DNA from 4 places in the Pseudohongiella acticola genome. Region 2 is predicted to be linked to each of the others. Evidence: predicted binding sites of a transcription regulator. Region 2 holds the regulator's gene; each other region holds the start of a gene.

Region 1 (4,200 bases), on a different contig from region 2:
GTTTCAAGTTCGTCAGCGATACCCAGTGAATCATTGATAATGACGTCCTGCAGGTAACCCAGGCCACCTTCCATGTTATCGCGCCATACCGACGTACGCTGCAGACGATCGGCGGTCTGGATGTAAAACATCAGAAAGCGATCAATGGTTTGAATCAGGGTCTTGTCATCAAGGTCGCTGGCAAACAGTTCGGCATGACGTGGACGCATACCGCCATTGCCACAGACATAAAGATTCCAGCCCTGCTCTGTGGCAATAACACCCACATCCTTGCTTTGCGCTTCAGCACATTCCCGCGTACAGCCTGACACCGCCATTTTTAATTTGTGTGGCGAGCGCAGGCCGCGGTATCGCTCCTCGATATATATCGCCATGCTGACCGAGTCCTGTACGCCATACCGGCACCAGCTTGAACCCACGCAGGATTTGACGGTCCGCAGGGATTTGCCATATGCGTGACCGGATTCAAAACCTGCGTCCACCAGATCACGCCAGATTGATGGAAGCTGGTCTACACGCGCACCAAACAGGTCGATACGCTGGCCGCCGGTAATCTTGGTATAAAGATCGTATTTTTCGGCCACCTGGGCCAGCACAAGCAGTTTAGCCGGGGTGATCTCACCGCCGGGCACACGAGGAACGACTGAATAGCTGCCGTCTTTCTGCAAATTGGCAAGAAAGTTGTCATTGGTATCCTGCAGTCCGACATGACGCGGATCCAGTACATAATCATTCCAGCATGACGCCAGAATGGAGCCGATCGCCGGTTTACATATGTCGCAACCCTGACCACGGCCGTGCTGTGCCAGCAACTCATCAAACGAGCGGATGCCGTTTACCCGAACCAGGTGATACAGCCCCTGGCGGGTGTAGGCAAAGTGTTCACACAGGTCATTATTGATTTCTATACCCTGGCTCTTGAGTTCTGCATCCAGCACCTGCTTAACCAACGTCGTGCAACCACCGCAGGTTGACGACGCCCGGGTTTCCTTCTTCAGCGCACCAATAGTGGTACAGCCGGCACTTATGGCGCTGCAAATGTCACCCTTACTGACATTGTTACAGGAACATATCTGCGCCGTTGCCGGCAATGCATCAACGCCCAGCATCGGTTTTTCACCTGCTGACGGGGCAATAAGGCTGATCGGGGAATCAGGTAGATCGAGTGCATTCAGGCTGTACTGCAGCAGTGCGTCATAGTCACTGGTGTCACCCACAAGGACTGCGCCCAGCAGGCGTTTGCCGTCTTCGCTTATTACCAGCTTTTTGTATACACCTGCGCTGGCATCTTCTATCGAACACACGCGGTATTCAGGTGCCCCACCCTGTGCCAGACCAATTGAGCCCACTTCAACCCCCAGCAGTTTCAGTTTGGTGCTCATATCGGCGCCGCTGAACATGGCGCTGTCATCGCCGCACAGCAGTGATGCGAGTTTGCGTGCCATATCGTAGCCCGGTGCCACCAGACCAAATATTCGTTGCTGCCACAGCGCCACTTCGCCTATTGCAAAAATATCGGGATCTGATGTACGGCACTGGTCATCGATGACAACACCACCGCGTTCGCCGATACTCAGACCGCAATCACGTGCCAGCTGATCACGTGGCCGGATGCCGGCTGAGAACAGCACCAGATCAGTCTCTAGCGCGTCCTCAGCAAAAACCAGACGGTGTCGGTGCTGTTCACCATCTTCAATACGCTGTGTCGCCTTTCCGGTATGCACCGAAACCCCAAGTGCAGTGATCTTGCTGCGTAACATCTCGCCACCGCTGGCATCAAGCTGGACCGCCATCAGGCGTGGCGCAAATTCGACGACATGGGTTTCCAGACCCAGATCCTTTAAGGCTTTGGCGGCCTCCAGACCCAGCAGCCCACCGCCAATCACGACACCACGACGGCTGGTAGCGGCCGACGCATTGATCGCCTCCAGATCGTCTATTGTGCGGTAGACATGACAGGCATCGCGATCGCTGCCGGCAATCGGTGGCACAAAAGGATAGGAGCCGGTCGCCAGTACCAGCACATCATAGGGATAGTCGTTGCCTTTGCTGCCAGTGACCTGACGGGCGTCACGATCAATGCAGACGACGGCCTCATCGCACAGAAACCTGATCCCATGCTCTTCAAAGAAGGGAAGGGTTCCCAATGCCAGGTCTTCTGCGGTGGCACCACTGAACCAGGCGCTTAGCTGCACGCGGTCGTAAGCCGGACGACTCTCTTCGCAGAATACCGTCACCTCAAACTCATGTTGCAGCGCGACCAGCTCTTCAAGGAATCGCTGACCTACCATGCCATTGCCAATCACCAACAACTGACGCTTCTTCATGCACCTTCTCCTTCATTCTCCGAGGCAAAAAAAAAGCGCCCATCACACGACTATTGTCGTGTCATGAGCGCCATTGCCCTGAAATCTTTATGTCACTGCAAATGATCTCGAAATCGCCTTTGATTCCAGTCAGGCAGGTGACCTGTGTCATAGGTTGAGCAAAAGCTATGCCAGCCGCCCAAAATTATTTTAATTATTACTTAGGAACCCGTGTTCTCTGGCCTACAGCGCAATCAAGCATAGTCTGGCGGCTGCCTGTCGATGATGACCTCGGTCCATTGTTGTGCATCGTTTTTGCGCGCCCTGCACTGAAATAAGGCAAACCCCGGTGCCTGACCGCCCCTTGGCATTGGCGGCGCATTACTGACTCATCCCCCCATTTTCCCTGGCTTATAAAGACGCTCCTGACCGTATTCCACCAGCAGGCAGGCTTTGGCACAGTAAATGCATTATCGGGGTAGACCGACTGTGACAGCGCCCAAAGATGGGTTACCTGTCACGTTTTAAGGGCAATGGCGTCCGCACGTGATCTGCAGAGTTTTCTGCTATCGCGGGTGGGCGCTTTTTTTTTGGTTGACTATTGGATTGTTTAGCGAACTTTTGTTGAGCTTTCTCTTTGGTTTTCTAACAGATCTATTTTGAACACAGCAAGGGAGTTTCATCATGCGTAGCATACAAAGGACGATTCAGCGTTCTGCCACTGCACTTTTCCTTACCAGCAACCTTTGGGCCATATCAGCCGGCGTTGCTGCCGATGTCGGTTGGCCGGAAAAAGAAGACCTGACGCTGGGGTTCATCAAACTCACCGACATGGCGCCGCTGGCAATTGCCTATGAAAAACGGTTTTTCGAAGACGAAGGTCTGTATGTAACTCTGGAGCCGCAGGCGAACTGGCGGGTACTGCTGGACGGCGTTATCGACGGCCGGCTCGACGGCGCTCACATGCTCGCCGGCCAGCCGTTGGCGGCCACCATTGGTTACGGCACCAGCGCTCACATCGTCACGCCACTGAGCCTTGACCTGAATGGCAACGCCATCACTGTCTCCAATGACGTCTGGGAGATGATGCGTCCGCACATACCACAGCAGGACGGCCGCGTGCTAAGACCCGTCAGCGCCCAGGCCCTGAAGCCTGTTATCGAGAGCTATCATGCCCAGGGCAACCCATTCAACATGGGCATGGTGTTCCCGGTATCGACGCACAATTACGAACTGCGCTACTGGCTGGCAGCAGGTGGTATTCATCCTGGCTACTACGCGCCACAACGGGGTGATACATCGGGCACGCTGGAAGCGGATGTCATGATTTCTGTGACACCGCCTCCACAAATGCCAGCCACCATGGACGCTGGCACAATCAAGGGATACAGCGTCGGCGAGCCATGGAATCAACAGGCGATCTATCGCGACATCGGTGTGCCTGTCATCACTGACTATGAAATCTGGCAGAATAACCCGGAGAAAGTACTGGGCATGACCCAGGCCTTCATCGAGGAAAACCCCAATACGTCGATTCGGTTGGTCAAGGCGTTGTTACGGGCCGGCAAATGGCTGGACGAAAACAACAATGCCAACCGCGAAGAGGCAGCAAGAATTCTGTCACGTAGTCACTATGTAGGGGCAGATTACGACGTTATCGCCAATTCCATGACCGGTACCTTCGAATATGAAAAAGGTGAAGTGCTGCCAGTCCCCGACTTCAACGTGTTCTTCCGCAATCATGCCACGTTTCCCTACTATTCCGATGCCGTCTGGTTTCTGACACAGATGCGTCGCTGGGGTCAGATTGCCGAACCCAAAAACGACGACTGGTATCACCAGACAGCCGCCAGCGTCTACCGGCCTGATATTTATCAGCTGGCGGCCGAAGAGC
Region 2 (4,200 bases):
CGAGCGCTTTTTGCGTTGCGTTTTGCTCTCTTCGCCTTCGTCAGCAATATCGCCAGGGCCATCATCAGGCCCGGGCTGCTCAATCCGGGCGCGCCGGTTCAACCGGGGTTCTTTCATGTCACTCGCCTTCTTCAAAACGGTTGTTCACCAGGTCCTGGATGGCCTGGAGTGCATCGGCTTCATCGTTGCCATCAACGATAATAGTGAGCACCGTGCCCTTGCTGGCCGCCAGCATCATCAGGGACAGAATGCTTTTGCCATCAACCAGTTTCTCGTTACCGATGCGAACGCTGCTATTGAACTGCGAGGCGGTTCCGACCAGTCGGGCAGCGGCACGGGCATGCAGGCCTGCCTTGTTGCAGATAGTGATGGTGGCTTCAATCATGACTGTTGTGCAGCCTCCTTGCGTGAGAGTTCCCGGTGCACAACCTGCAGGTTACTGATACGGCCGGTAAATGCCTGCTTCAGACGTTCACACAGGTACACGGATCTGTGTTGGCCGCCGGTGCACCCGATGGCCACAGTCAGGTAGCTGCGATTGCTGCGCTCTATGCGTGGCAACCACTTTTCCAGAAACTGAAAAATATCAGTCTGCATGGCGTTGACGTCGTCCTGGCTCGACAAATACTGGCTGACCGGCTCATCCAGTCCGCACAACGGTCGAAGTGCCGGGTCCCAGTAGGGGTTAGGCAGGCTGCGGGCATCAAAAACAAAATCGGCATCAATGGGAACGCCATTTTTAAAGCCGAATGATTCGAACATCAGTGCCAGCGACGAATCTTTCTTCTCAACCACGCGCGCTCGTACGGTGGCACGTAATTCATGAACCGACATCGTGCTGGTGTCGATGGAAAGACCTGCCAGTGCCGCAATTGGCTCCAGCATTTCACGCTCTTTGTTGATGGCTTCACGCAGGCCGATGCTTTCGGTGGTCAAGGGATGTTTGCGTCTGCTTTCACTGAAGCGTTTGATCAAGGTGGGGCTGTTGGCATCCAGAAAAATAATTTCGGTGTCAATTCTGGATGCCTGCAGATCAACAATAATCTGAGGCACTTTCTTCAGGTCATCAGGAATATTGCGGGCGTCGATGCTGACTGCAACGCGAGGCAGGGCCACAGTTTCGCTGGAGATTCGCGTGATAAAGGCCGGCAACAAACTGGCGGGCAGATTGTCGATACAGTAGTAGCCATGATCTTCCAGCATGTTTAATGCGGTGCTTTTGCCGGAACCGGAGCGGCCGCTTACGATCAGGAGTCTCACAATTGCTCGCCTGCCTTAATTAGGTCTGGATTTGATTTTGCTGTCAGCGGATTGCGACGACCGGGCCCTGACGGTGCTCAGCTTTGAGATTGCTCGCTGAAGCGTATCGCCGTCTGGTAAAGCTCATCGCTACTACTGGCATCGCGCAGTGCCTGACAAAACGTTTCCTGGTGGAACAGTCGCGCCAGGCCACTCAGCACACGCAGGTGTTCGTCGGTTTCTTCAGCTGGCACGATCAGCACGAACAGCAGATCCACCTGTTGCGAATCAATGGCATCAAAATCAATGCCTTCGTCCAGTTGTACCAGTGTGCCGATAATCTGCGTGCACTCCTGAACCCGGCAATGAGGTATGGCAATGCCATTGCCGATGCCCGTGCTGCCCAGTTGCTCGCGCGCCAACAAGGCATTATAGATGGCGTCTGCTGACAGGCTGCTGCTGCTTTCTGCGATATGTTCACTGATGGATGTCAGAAAACGTTTTTTACTGACACCCGGCATATTACAGACGGTGCGTTCAGGGCTAAGAATTGTGCTCAGTTGCATCAGGGCTTCCTAATCTTCCGATGGCTGCCATTCTAGAACCTTGGCCTGCCGCTGGCAATGCGCTAGACCAGTCGTTTTCGCTCATTGGACGGCGGTATAGACAACGATTCCCGGTACTTGGCGATGGTTCGTCGGGCGACGTTGATACCCTGTTCTTCAAGCAACTGCGTGATTTTGCTGTCGCTCAATGGTTTACGTGGGTTTTCCGCCACCACCAGCTTTTTGATCAGGGCACGAATGGCCGTGGACGAACACTCCCCGCCACCGGCCGTGCTGACATGGCTGGAGAAAAAATATTTAAGTTCGAAGATACCACGCGGTGTGTGCATGTACTTCTGTGTGGTCACCCGGGAAATGGTTGATTCGTGCATTTCCACGGCTTCTGCGATGTCATGCAGGACCAGGGGTTTCATGGCCTCTTCGCCTTTCTCCAGGAAACCCTGTTGGTGCTCGACTATGCGGCTGGCAACCTTGAGCAGGGTTTCGTTGCGGCTCTGCAGGCTTTTCAGAAACCAGCGTGCTTCCTGCAGGTTGTCGCGCAGGTAGTTATTGTCTGTGCTGTTCTCCGAGCGTTTTACCAGAGAGGCATAGTCCGCATTGATGCGCAGTTTGGGAGCCGTTTCGGGGTTCAGCTCAACGCGCCAGCGGCCACTGCGCGGGTCCTTGGTGACAAACACATCCGGCACAATGTAGGTAGCGGAGGAGGGCGCGATGTCGGCGCCGGGTCGCGGATCCAGCTTTTCGATGATGGCGATGGCATCACGGAGTTCGGGTTCCTTGAGCCGGGTCAGGCGCATAACCTGGGCATAGTCGCGGTTGCCCAGCAGAGGCAGGTGGTCCTTGACCAGCGTGCGCGCATTGCGAATGGCGTCGTTGACCATTGTCTCTGGTACCTGATTGAGCTGGATCAGCAGGCATTCGGATAAATCGCGGGCAGCCACACCCACCGGGTCAAAGTGCTGGATCCGGTGCAGTACCGCCAACACTTCGTCTTCTTCAATCTCCAGATGCTCCTGCAGCCCCTCCAGAATGGAGTCCAGACTGGCGCTGAGCTGGCCGTTGGCATCCACTGCGTCGATGATGGCCATGGCGATGAGCCGATCGGTGTCTGACATGGTGGTCAGATTCAACTGCCAGAGCAGGTGGTCCTGCAGCGATTCGGAGGCGGCATCACGGGACTCAAATTCATCATTGTCCGGGGCCGGGCTGCCGCTGGTGTAGCTGTTCTGATAGATGTCATCCCAGTTGGTGTCAACAGTCAGCTGCTCCGGGATACTGTCTTCCCAGTGCGATTCGTCGCCGCTGGCTTCGTAAGACGCATCGGAAGATGACTGTTCGGCGAAGCTGTCACCGGTGTCATCTGAGTTATTGCTGGACTTGTCCTTGCCGCTGTCCGACTGGGAGTTTGACTCGCTGCTGTCGTTGTCGAAGCTGGCGTCACTGCCATCGGCGTCCTGGGATTCGTCAACCTCCAGCATGGGGTTGGACTCCAGCGCCTGATGAATTTCCTGTTGAAGATCCAGAGTGGATAGCTGCAGAAGCCGGATTGCCTGCTGCAGCTGGGGAGTCATGGTCAGCTGTTGACCAAGCTTTAGCTGGAGCGAAATTTTCATGGCATCAGATACATCTTTGTTGCTCGGTTGTCGCGGGATCGCTGATTGATGCGCCGCTTTGGCAGCGACACGTTTAGGTTTGCTTTTTTACTAGGCTAAGCAAGCATCATGCCGATGTGTGGATTATTTTGCAATAATTTTGTCTGGGAAAATTTCGCCGATGCTGTACTTGTCTCTGTCCGGCTGCGATGCGTGAGGTCAAATCCGGAATTTCTCGCCCAGATAGACATCACGAACCTTCTGATTGGACAGTATCTGTTCGGCGCTGCCCTCGGCAATGATGCCGCCTTCACTGACAATATAGGCCTTCTCACAGATATCCAGTGTTTCCCTGACATTGTGGTCTGTCAGCAGAACACCGATACCGCGCATTTTCAAGTGTTCGATGATTGATTTTATGTCGCTAACCGATATCGGGTCGACGCCGGCAAATGGCTCATCAAGCAGGATGAAGCGCGGATCATTGGCCAGGGCACGGGCAATTTCGGTTCGTCTGCGCTCACCACCGGACAGGCTCATGCCTTTGTTGTGACGTATGTGGGTGATATGGAACTCCTGCAACAGGCTTTCCATTTTTTCCCGGCGCTGTGGCGGGCTGAGATCCTTGCGGGTCTGCAGGATCGCCATGATATTGTCTTCAACGCTGAGGTTGCGAAAAATCGATGAGTCCTGTGGCAGATAGCCAACACCCAGACGGGCCCGTGAATAGATCGGCAGGCCGGAGAGCTCGGTGTCGTTAAGCTGGATATTGCCGGCGTCGGCCTTGACGAGGCCAACAATCA
Region 3 (4,200 bases), on a different contig from region 2:
CGGTTCTGCAGCAAAAAACTGAGTACATCAGGGCCGCGAATTCGTAAGCGTACATGCTGGCGGTACATTTGATACCCGGTGAGCGATTTAAGCACACTCATCCACTGCAGGTTTTCAAAAGGGGTCAATTCACCCGGACTACGTGGTAGCAGGTTGGCGGAACGCACGTCGATAATACGGGTCGTCATATCGGCGCGCTCAAGCTGGCGTCCGAGCATAAGAAACGTGCGCACCTGGGTATAACTCAAGGAGCCTTCGATCAGGCCGTTGACAGTTTGGCAGCTACGAATGACACGGCGCAGAAATGCATCGCGCTTGCGCGGCGTGACGCCGGAGTCGACCATTTCACGAACGCCCAGATAAAGCTGATTGATCTCTTCCCAGATTTCGCGTGGAATGACGTCGCGTGTTGTGCGCAGGTTTTCCCGGGCAGCGGACAGGGAGCTGATAATGGAGCCGGAATAACGCCGGTCACTGCAGATGAAAGACAGCACGCTGGCTTCGTCGCGATGTGGGTAGAGTTCGTCAAACAGTTCACCGTGACCGGTAATGGCGATGATCTCTGCCCAGCCGAGCTGTGTAGCGCGGGGCAGGTCGAGCATCAGGTTGCTGTTTACGCTCAGCAGTCGTGCGGTATCTTCAGCACGCTCGATATAGCGGGCCAGCCAGTATATGTTTTCTGCAACTCGTGAAAGCATCTCAGTTTCCCGCCACGTCGACAATCCAGGTGTCTTTGCTGCCACCGCCCTGGGACGAATTCACTACCAGTGAGCCTTTCGTCAGTGCCACGCGGGTCAGGCCGCCGGTGGTGACGAAAGTTGACTCCCCTGAAAGAATAAAGGGTCGAAGATCGACGTGGCGAGACTCCATGCCATGGTCTATCAATGTCGGCGAAGTGGACAACGCCAGTGTTGGTTGCGCCATGTAGTTTCGCGGGTCAGCCTTGATCAGTTCAGCGAATTTTTTACGTTCTTTTTTGCTGACATGTGGGCCGATCATCATGCCGTAGCCACCCGACTCATTGGCCGGTTTTACTACCAGTTTATCAAGGTTATCGAGCACATAGTTGCGATCGTCCTCAAACATGCAAAGATAGCTGGGAACATTGGGCAGCAGCGCCTCCTGGTCCAGATAGTATTTGATGATCTTGGGGACGAACGCGTACACCACTTTGTCGTCGGCTACACCAGCACCCGGTGCATTGGCCAGTGCCACGTTGCCCTTGCGCCATGCGCGCATCAGGCCGCGGCAACCCAGAGTCGATTCCGGATTAAACACCTCCGGGTCCAGAAACATGTCGTCAACGCGGCGGTAAATGACATCCACCCGGGCCAGACCGTCCACCATGCGCATGTACACGCAGTCATCGTCGCCCACCACCAGGTCCGAGCCTTCGACCAGTTGCACGCCCATCTGTTGGGCGAGATAGGCGTGTTCGTAATAGGCGGAATTGTAGATGCCGGGTGTCAGAATCACGATGGACGGGTCATCGCCGGGTCGTGGCGACATCGATGCGAGCATCTCGTAGAGTTGGGAAGTGTAGTCGTCTACCGGCTGAATCTGGCCGGAAGCAAACAGCTCGGGCAATACCCGTTTGGTGACGTTGCGATTTTCCAGCATGTACGACACGCCGGACGGTACCCGTAAATTGTCTTCCAGCACGTAGAGCGTGCCATCGTTGTCGCGGACCAGGTCAGAGCCACAAATATGCGCCCAGATATTATGCGGGGTTTTGATGCCGACACACTGAGGCCGGAAGTTTACCGAGTGTTGCAGTAGCTCTTTGGGGAAAATGCCGTCCTTGATGATTTTCTGATCGTGATAAAGATCATCAATGAACATGTTAAGCGCCTGCACCCGTTGCTTCAGGCCGGCCTCGGTTTTCTGCCACTCTTTAAGAGGAATGATACGGGGCACAATATCAAACGGCCAGGCGCGGTCAATCATTGTGCCTTCGGTGTAAACGGTAAAGGTAATGCCCATTAGCTGGATGGCGACTTCGGCGGCAGTTTTGTGTTCCTGCAACTCACGGGAATCGAGGTTTGCCAGATACTGGCACAAGAGCTCGGCTTCAGGGCGGGGTTTGCCGTCGGCCGCAATCAGTTCATCGTAGAAGCCGGTAGCTTTATATTCTTCCCAATTGATGTTGCTCATTCACCCTCATTGTTGCTCAGTGTCTTGATCAGTGTGAACCCGTTGAAGCAATCTGTATACCAGGTTTAACCGCAACTGCGGTGGAGAGTCGGCCATGAGTTCTATCTTTTCACGGCTTGCGCAGGCTGACAACAGTTTGGTCATAAAATTATCATACCTTGCTTTTGGCACAGGCGTTGCTATTCTCTTGGGTATACTTCATTCGAAGATGAGCCTCTCATGACCATCCGTGTAGCATTGAAACATTCCACCCGGTACGACTTTGACCGACCCATTGAAGTCGGGCCGCACCAGATACGCCTGAAACCGGCGCCACATTGTCGCACGCCGATAGATGCCTACAGTTTGAAGATCTCCGGTGGTGAGTACTTTCTCAACTGGCAGCAGGACCCGTTTGGCAACCATATAGCGCGCCTGGTGTTCCCGGAGAAACTGTCAAGTCTGCACATTGAGGTTGAACTGGTCGCTCCCATGACCGTCGTCAACCCGTTTGATTTCTTTGTTGAAGAGTATGCAGAGCACTTCCCGTTTAACTATACGCCAGTGCTGCAAAAGGAACTGGCACCCTATCTTGAAAGCAGCCAGAAGTGGCCACTGCTGGACAAGTGGCTAAGCAGCGTAAAACGCGAGAAAACCGATATAACGGGATTCTTGGTGGGCCTGAACCAGCGCCTGGCGCAGGACATCGAATACCTGATTCGTATGGAGCCGGGGGTGCAGTCACCTCAGGAAACACTGGCGCTGGCGCGCGGGTCATGCCGCGACTCTACCTGGCTATTGGTTCACATCCTGCGTCGCCTGGGCCTGGCGTCACGTTTTGTGTCGGGCTATCTGGTGCAGCTGACAGCCGATGTTAAAGCGTTGGACGGCCCGTCAGGCACCGACAGGGACTTTACCGATCTTCATGCCTGGTGCGAAGTGTTCATCCCCGGGGCCGGCTGGATCGGCCTGGACCCGACGTCGGGGCTGTTCGCGGGCGAAGGGCATTTGCCGCTGGCGGCGACACCTGACCCTGCCGGTGCTGCGCCCATTACCGGCGCCACCGAGCCGACCGAGGTCGAGTTTGATTTCGAGATGAGTGTGACGCGAGTGCATGAAGATCCGCGTGTCACCAGGCCTTATACGCAGGCACAATGGTCTGCCATTGATGCGCTGGGACAGGACGTCGATGCACAACTGAAAGCGCTGGACGTGCGGCTGACCATGGGCGGTGAGCCCACCTTTGTGTCAATCGATGATATGGACGCACCAGAATGGACCATCGCGGCGCAGGGGCCAACCAAGCGCAAGCTGTCTGAGCAGTTGATGCGACGCCTGCGACCACACTACGCACCAAACTCGTTGCTGCAGTACCAGCAGGGCAAGTGGTATCCGGGCGAGGTACTGCCACGCTGGGCACTCGCCTGTTACTGGCGCCGTGATGGCAAACCGATGTGGCGCGATGATCAGTGGCTGGCTGACATCGATAAAGACTATGGTTATGGTGAAAAAGAGGCCAGGGGCTTTGCCAACGCCCTGGTTACCTCACTCAAAGTTCCCAGTCGTTTTCTGATCCCCTGTTATGAAGATGCGTATTACTACCTGTGGCTGGAACAACAGCAACCTGCCGACCTGGATCTGCATGCCGAAGACCTGAGTAATGATCTTAACCGCGCACGTCTGTCGCGAGTACTGGAACGAGGCCTGGACAAACCGGTGGGTCTGACCCTGCCGTTGACGCGAGAAAAAGAGCGTTGGATGACCGGGCACTGGCCCGTCAAACGTGACCACCTGTTCCTTATTCCGGGTGATTCGCCAATGGGGCTGCGGCTGCCACTGTCGTCGTTGCCAATCAGGAAACGCGAAGAGATTCAGCCTCGTTCCCCGTTTGCCGAGTTGCCCGACCTGGAGGATCTGCATGCCCAGGCCGGGGAAGTGGCCCGTATGTATAATCATGTGCCGACAGAAGCAGCTGGTACGCCGGGGCACCATCATCACAGTGTTGGCCAGAACTGGCAGGAACAGCTGGTCGACAGCGCAGATGAAGGGGTTATTGGTACTGCGCTG
Region 4 (4,200 bases), on a different contig from region 2:
CAAAATACTGTTCGCATTATCATTTTTATTCACGCTGGCGGCCTGCGGCGAATCCGCAACGCCACCAGCCGCCCCCGACATGAGTGCCGCGGAAACGCCTGCTGCGGAAGAGACCCAAACCGAAACCGAGCGCCTTAACGCCTGGTTTGACGAGAAATACGAAGAGCAGCTGAATTTTAGCCCCATTGGCATGACTTTCCAGGGCATCAAGGATCGCTACGGCGAAATTGACGACATGTCCGTTGAAGCCGAGAACGCCCAAGTGGAATGGATGCGTCAAAGCGTCGAGGAAATGCAGCGCGAATTTGACTACGATGCCCTGACACAGGAAGCGCAGACATCATGGGATATCTGGACCTATCAGTACGAACAGGCCGCCCGTGCCGCAGAGTTTCAGTACAACGGTCTGGTATTTGAACAGATGAATGGCGCGCAGGGCTTTCTGCCCACGTTCCTGATCAGCTTCCACAACGTGGCAGATGTGTCGGATTACGAAGCGTTTGTTTCCCGTCTGTCGGAATCAGGACGGGCACTGGATCAGCTGATTGAGCGCGCTGAAGAATCCGCCGAACGCGGCGTGATCACGCCCGGCTTTGCCCTGGAAAAGGTCATCGACCAATCCCAGAATGTGATTACCGGTGCACCGTTTACTGACGGCGACGACTCCGCCATCTGGGCGGCGGCCAAGACCAATCTGGCGACCCTGGTAGATGCCGGCCAGCTGGAGCAACCGGATGCGGATGCCCTGCTCGAGCGCACCGAGACAGCACTGACCCAGGATTTTGGTCCAGCGTTTGAGCGCGTCGTTGCCTGGGCCGAGTCGGAAATGGACAAGGTACCGGACGTATCAACCGGCCTGGTGTCTCAGCCCAATGGCGAGGCTTATTACGAGTTCCGCCTAGCCAACCAGACCACCACTGACCTGACCGCTGACGAGATCCATGAAATCGGCCTTGCCGACGTGGCACGGTTGCGCGGCGAGATGGAAGCGGTCAAGGACAGCACCGGCTTTGACGGCACCTTGCAGGAGTTTTTTGTCATGCTGCGCGAAACCCGCGATGACGAACGCTTCTATTACCCCAACAATGATGAAGGTCGTCAGGCCTATATCGATGATGCCACGGCAGCCATCGAGAACATCAAAGCGCAGCTGCCCAACTACTTTGCCACCCTGCCGCAGGCTGACCTGGTGGTACGTCGCGTGGAAGCCTTCCGTGAACAGGATGGCGCCCCACAGCATTATTACCCCGGCACGCCCGATGGCTCACGTCCTGGCGTGTACTACGCGCATTTGTCTGACATGAATGCCATGCCCAAATCGGAGATGGAAGTGATTGCCTATCACGAAGGTCTGCCTGGCCACCACATGCAGATTTCCATCGCGCAGGAACTGGAAGACATGCCACGCTTCCGCACTCAGGCCGGCTTTACCGCCTACTCAGAAGGCTGGGGTCTGTATTCCGAGCGTCTGGCCAGCGAGATGCCGGACACCTATGAAGATCCCTACTCGCAGTTTGGTCGTCTGACCTCGGAGATGTGGCGTGCCATCCGTCTGGTGGTTGATACCGGCCTGCATTCCAAAGGCTGGACCGAGCAGGAAGCTATCGATTATTTCGCGGCAAACTCTTCTGTGCCGTTGGCGGCCATCACCACCGAAGTGCAGCGCTACATCGTGATGCCGGCGCAGGCTACCTCGTACAAGATCGGCATGATCAAGATCCTGGAGCTGCGCGAAACTGCGCGTGAAGCACTGGGCGACGATTTTGATATCCGCGAGTTCCACGACACCATCCTGCTGGGTGGCGCCATGCCGCTGCATTTGCTGGAACGTCGGGTGAACCAGTGGATTGACGAGGTACAGGCGCGCTCCTGACGCCTGCCAACCCATACTCAGGCTACAGTGTGCCAGGCCCGATTTATTCGGTGCCTGGCTCCTGCAACGCTAAAAAGCCCCGCCACACGCCGGGATCCACTTCCGGAAACCTGCCCAAACCCTCCCCGTTTTATTCTCAACTCTCCTGATAGGCCTGTCTACAGGGCATACAGCCTGCCTCGCCCCGTGTTTGTGCGCGCCATAAAAGTGCGCACCATTACAGTGCACCCCTAGTGGCCAAAGCACGCAGAATGTCCGTCAAAGCGCGTATATCACGGGCTTTCACAACATTGGCCCGCTCTTTGCAAAACACTCCAGCAAGAAAGTCGTTACTTTCGAAAATGAAAAAATAACGCAAAACAGCTTACTACTAAGCATAGATCTATCCTGGAGAAAACATATGAAACGATTGACCCAACTCGTAGCAGGCCTGACACTGGTATCAGGTGCCGTAGTTGCTTCCACAAGCGCATCAGCAGACGTGTCTTACAACATCGGTTATGCCTCTGAGTACTACTTCCGTGGTGTTCTGCAGAAGAACTCTTCTGCCAGCGCCGGTATCGACTTCGAATCAGAAGGTTTCTACGCGGGCAGCTGGGCAGCTGACGTGGGTGACGGCCTGGAAGTAGATGGTTATTTCGGTTACGGCATTGAAACTGACTCTGGCCTGACTGCCAGCATCGGTTACACCGGCTACTTCTACACCGGCGAGTTTGATGACACTTACCAGGAAGTCAACTTTGGTCTGGGTTATGGCATGTTCAGCCTGGGCTACTCCGTTGGTGAGTGGGACGGTTTCGGTGCATCGCAGGATTACGACTTCCTGGACCTGACCATCACGGGTGAATCAGGTCTGTATGGCACAGTCGGTTTCTGGGGTGACGAGTTTGACGGCGAGTACCTGGAAGTAGGTTATGGTTTCAGCTTTGCCGACTTCGATATGGGCATCGCGGGCATCATCAACAGCGAAGAGCTGTCTGACGAAGTAGGCTCTAATGGCAGCCCAAGCACAGGCGAAGCCATTGTCTTCACCATCGGCAAATCCTGGTAAGACCGGGCAGCTGCTGGTACCTGCAGACCCACATCTGCAGTGATACAGAAAGGCTCCTTCGGGAGCCTTTTTTGTGCCCGCCACTTTCTGCGTTCACCCTTTGCTTCCACCTCTTGCTGAACCCGATACTTGATTTTTGACTGATATCGGCGTAATTAACCTGTATGCATCGCCAGTTTTGAGTATCCACGGCGAGATACCAGGACGAATATCAGGAAAGAATCCAGGAGAGATGGATATGCTCAGGAGCCTTGCCCCGCTGACGTCAGCGAAGCTGTTCTTCAAGCTGGCGACCTTTATGACCGCAGCCCTGGCGATATCAGCCGTTTCTGCAGATACCGAATTTACTGACAACATTCCCATTGATCTTGCCAGAGCACTGTTAAGCGGCGCAGGCACAGCGATGGAGATACGCATCTATTCCGACATTCCTGACGGGTTTCCGGAATTTATGTTGCCCGATGGCGCCACTGTGCTGGGCAGTGTTGATCAGGGTCGCAATCGACAGGTGATTCTGGGCAGCGAGGGAGACGGCCAGCAACAGCTCGCAGAATTGATTGACTCACTGCAGCAGAACGATTTTCTGTTGCTAAGTCCGATGGGAGCGACAACACCACGGACCGGATTCGTGTCGGCTACCCCTCAGAACCTGGGTATACCCTCGCAGCTCTGCCACGACACTCAGGGACTGCTTTATCTGCGGCAGCACACAGAAGCTGATCGAACATTCATCAATTTGACGTCATTGCCCGGCACCAGCCGGGGCAATTTCTCTTGCGCCGGGTTAGCCGCGCAGGCAAGCAACCGTGGGTCACCAGCATTCTTAAATGCATCAAGGGGCGGTGGATCTCTGCAAAACAGCATGCCTCGCCTGGTTTTGCCGGACGAAGCCACCACGCAATCTCCAAGTATGCCACTTTTTTTATCCGGATCTCCTCAGCAGGCTGAGTCCAGAATCGGATTCTCAGTTGCCTGGCCGCTGTCGGAGGCATACGAGTTTTTTGCCGGGCAGCTGACAGAACAGGACTGGATTCTGGATGGGGAAACCATTGGAGATCGGGTTGCGCTGGGCGCGTGGACACGTGAGGAGAATACTCAGATGCTGCTGGGTACCTTGCGCCTGGTCAGCGGCGAAGCTGATGGTTATGAGGCCGTGTTTGAGGTATCTGTGCTGGAATGATTGCGATGGATTTTCCGCCTTAAAGTTGAACACTGCGACCTTTGATGGTATCAAAGCTGACGTCAATCGGATCTGACAGTTCAGAGAGTGCATCGT

Evidence for each region. The regulator sigma-54, encoded in region 2, starts transcription at its own class of promoters, with help from an activator protein. The targets are predictions, from matches to a motif close to ANTGGCATNNANNTTGCTNT.
Region 1: nirB (nitrite reductase large subunit NirB) is a predicted target of sigma-54. The motif match lies at 2,483-2,502, and genes of this name have one in related genera.
Region 3: PHACT_RS03895 (circularly permuted type 2 ATP-grasp protein) is a predicted target of sigma-54. The motif match lies at 2,199-2,218, and genes of this name have one in related genera.
Region 4: PHACT_RS08960 (TorF family putative porin) is a predicted target of sigma-54. The motif match lies at 2,035-2,054, and genes of this name have one in related genera.

Annotation. Positions count from the first base shown of each region.
Region 1 covers NZ_MASR01000001.1:740,707-744,906, forward strand. Annotated here, with positions in the region: gene nirB (nitrite reductase large subunit NirB) at 1-2,327, opposite strand, end outside; gene PHACT_RS03270 (CmpA/NrtA family ABC transporter substrate-binding protein) at 2,991-4,200, shown strand, end outside.
Region 2 covers NZ_MASR01000003.1:202,775-206,974, reverse strand. Annotated here, with positions in the region: gene yjgA (ribosome biogenesis factor YjgA) at 1-117, opposite strand, end outside; gene PHACT_RS15160 (HPr family phosphocarrier protein) at 119-385, opposite strand; gene rapZ (RNase adapter RapZ) at 382-1,260, opposite strand; gene ptsN (PTS IIA-like nitrogen regulatory protein PtsN) at 1,338-1,805, opposite strand; gene PHACT_RS15145 (RNA polymerase factor sigma-54) at 1,868-3,418, opposite strand; gene lptB (LPS export ABC transporter ATP-binding protein) at 3,617-4,200, opposite strand, start outside.
Region 3 covers NZ_MASR01000001.1:936,521-940,720, reverse strand. Annotated here, with positions in the region: gene PHACT_RS03900 (alpha-E domain-containing protein) at 1-698, opposite strand, end outside; gene PHACT_RS03895 (circularly permuted type 2 ATP-grasp protein) at 700-2,154, opposite strand; gene PHACT_RS03890 (transglutaminase family protein) at 2,374-4,200, shown strand, end outside.
Region 4 covers NZ_MASR01000001.1:2,100,201-2,104,400, forward strand. Annotated here, with positions in the region: gene PHACT_RS08955 (DUF885 domain-containing protein) at 1-1,873, shown strand, start outside; gene PHACT_RS08960 (TorF family putative porin) at 2,274-2,924, shown strand; gene PHACT_RS08965 (hypothetical protein) at 3,163-4,104, shown strand.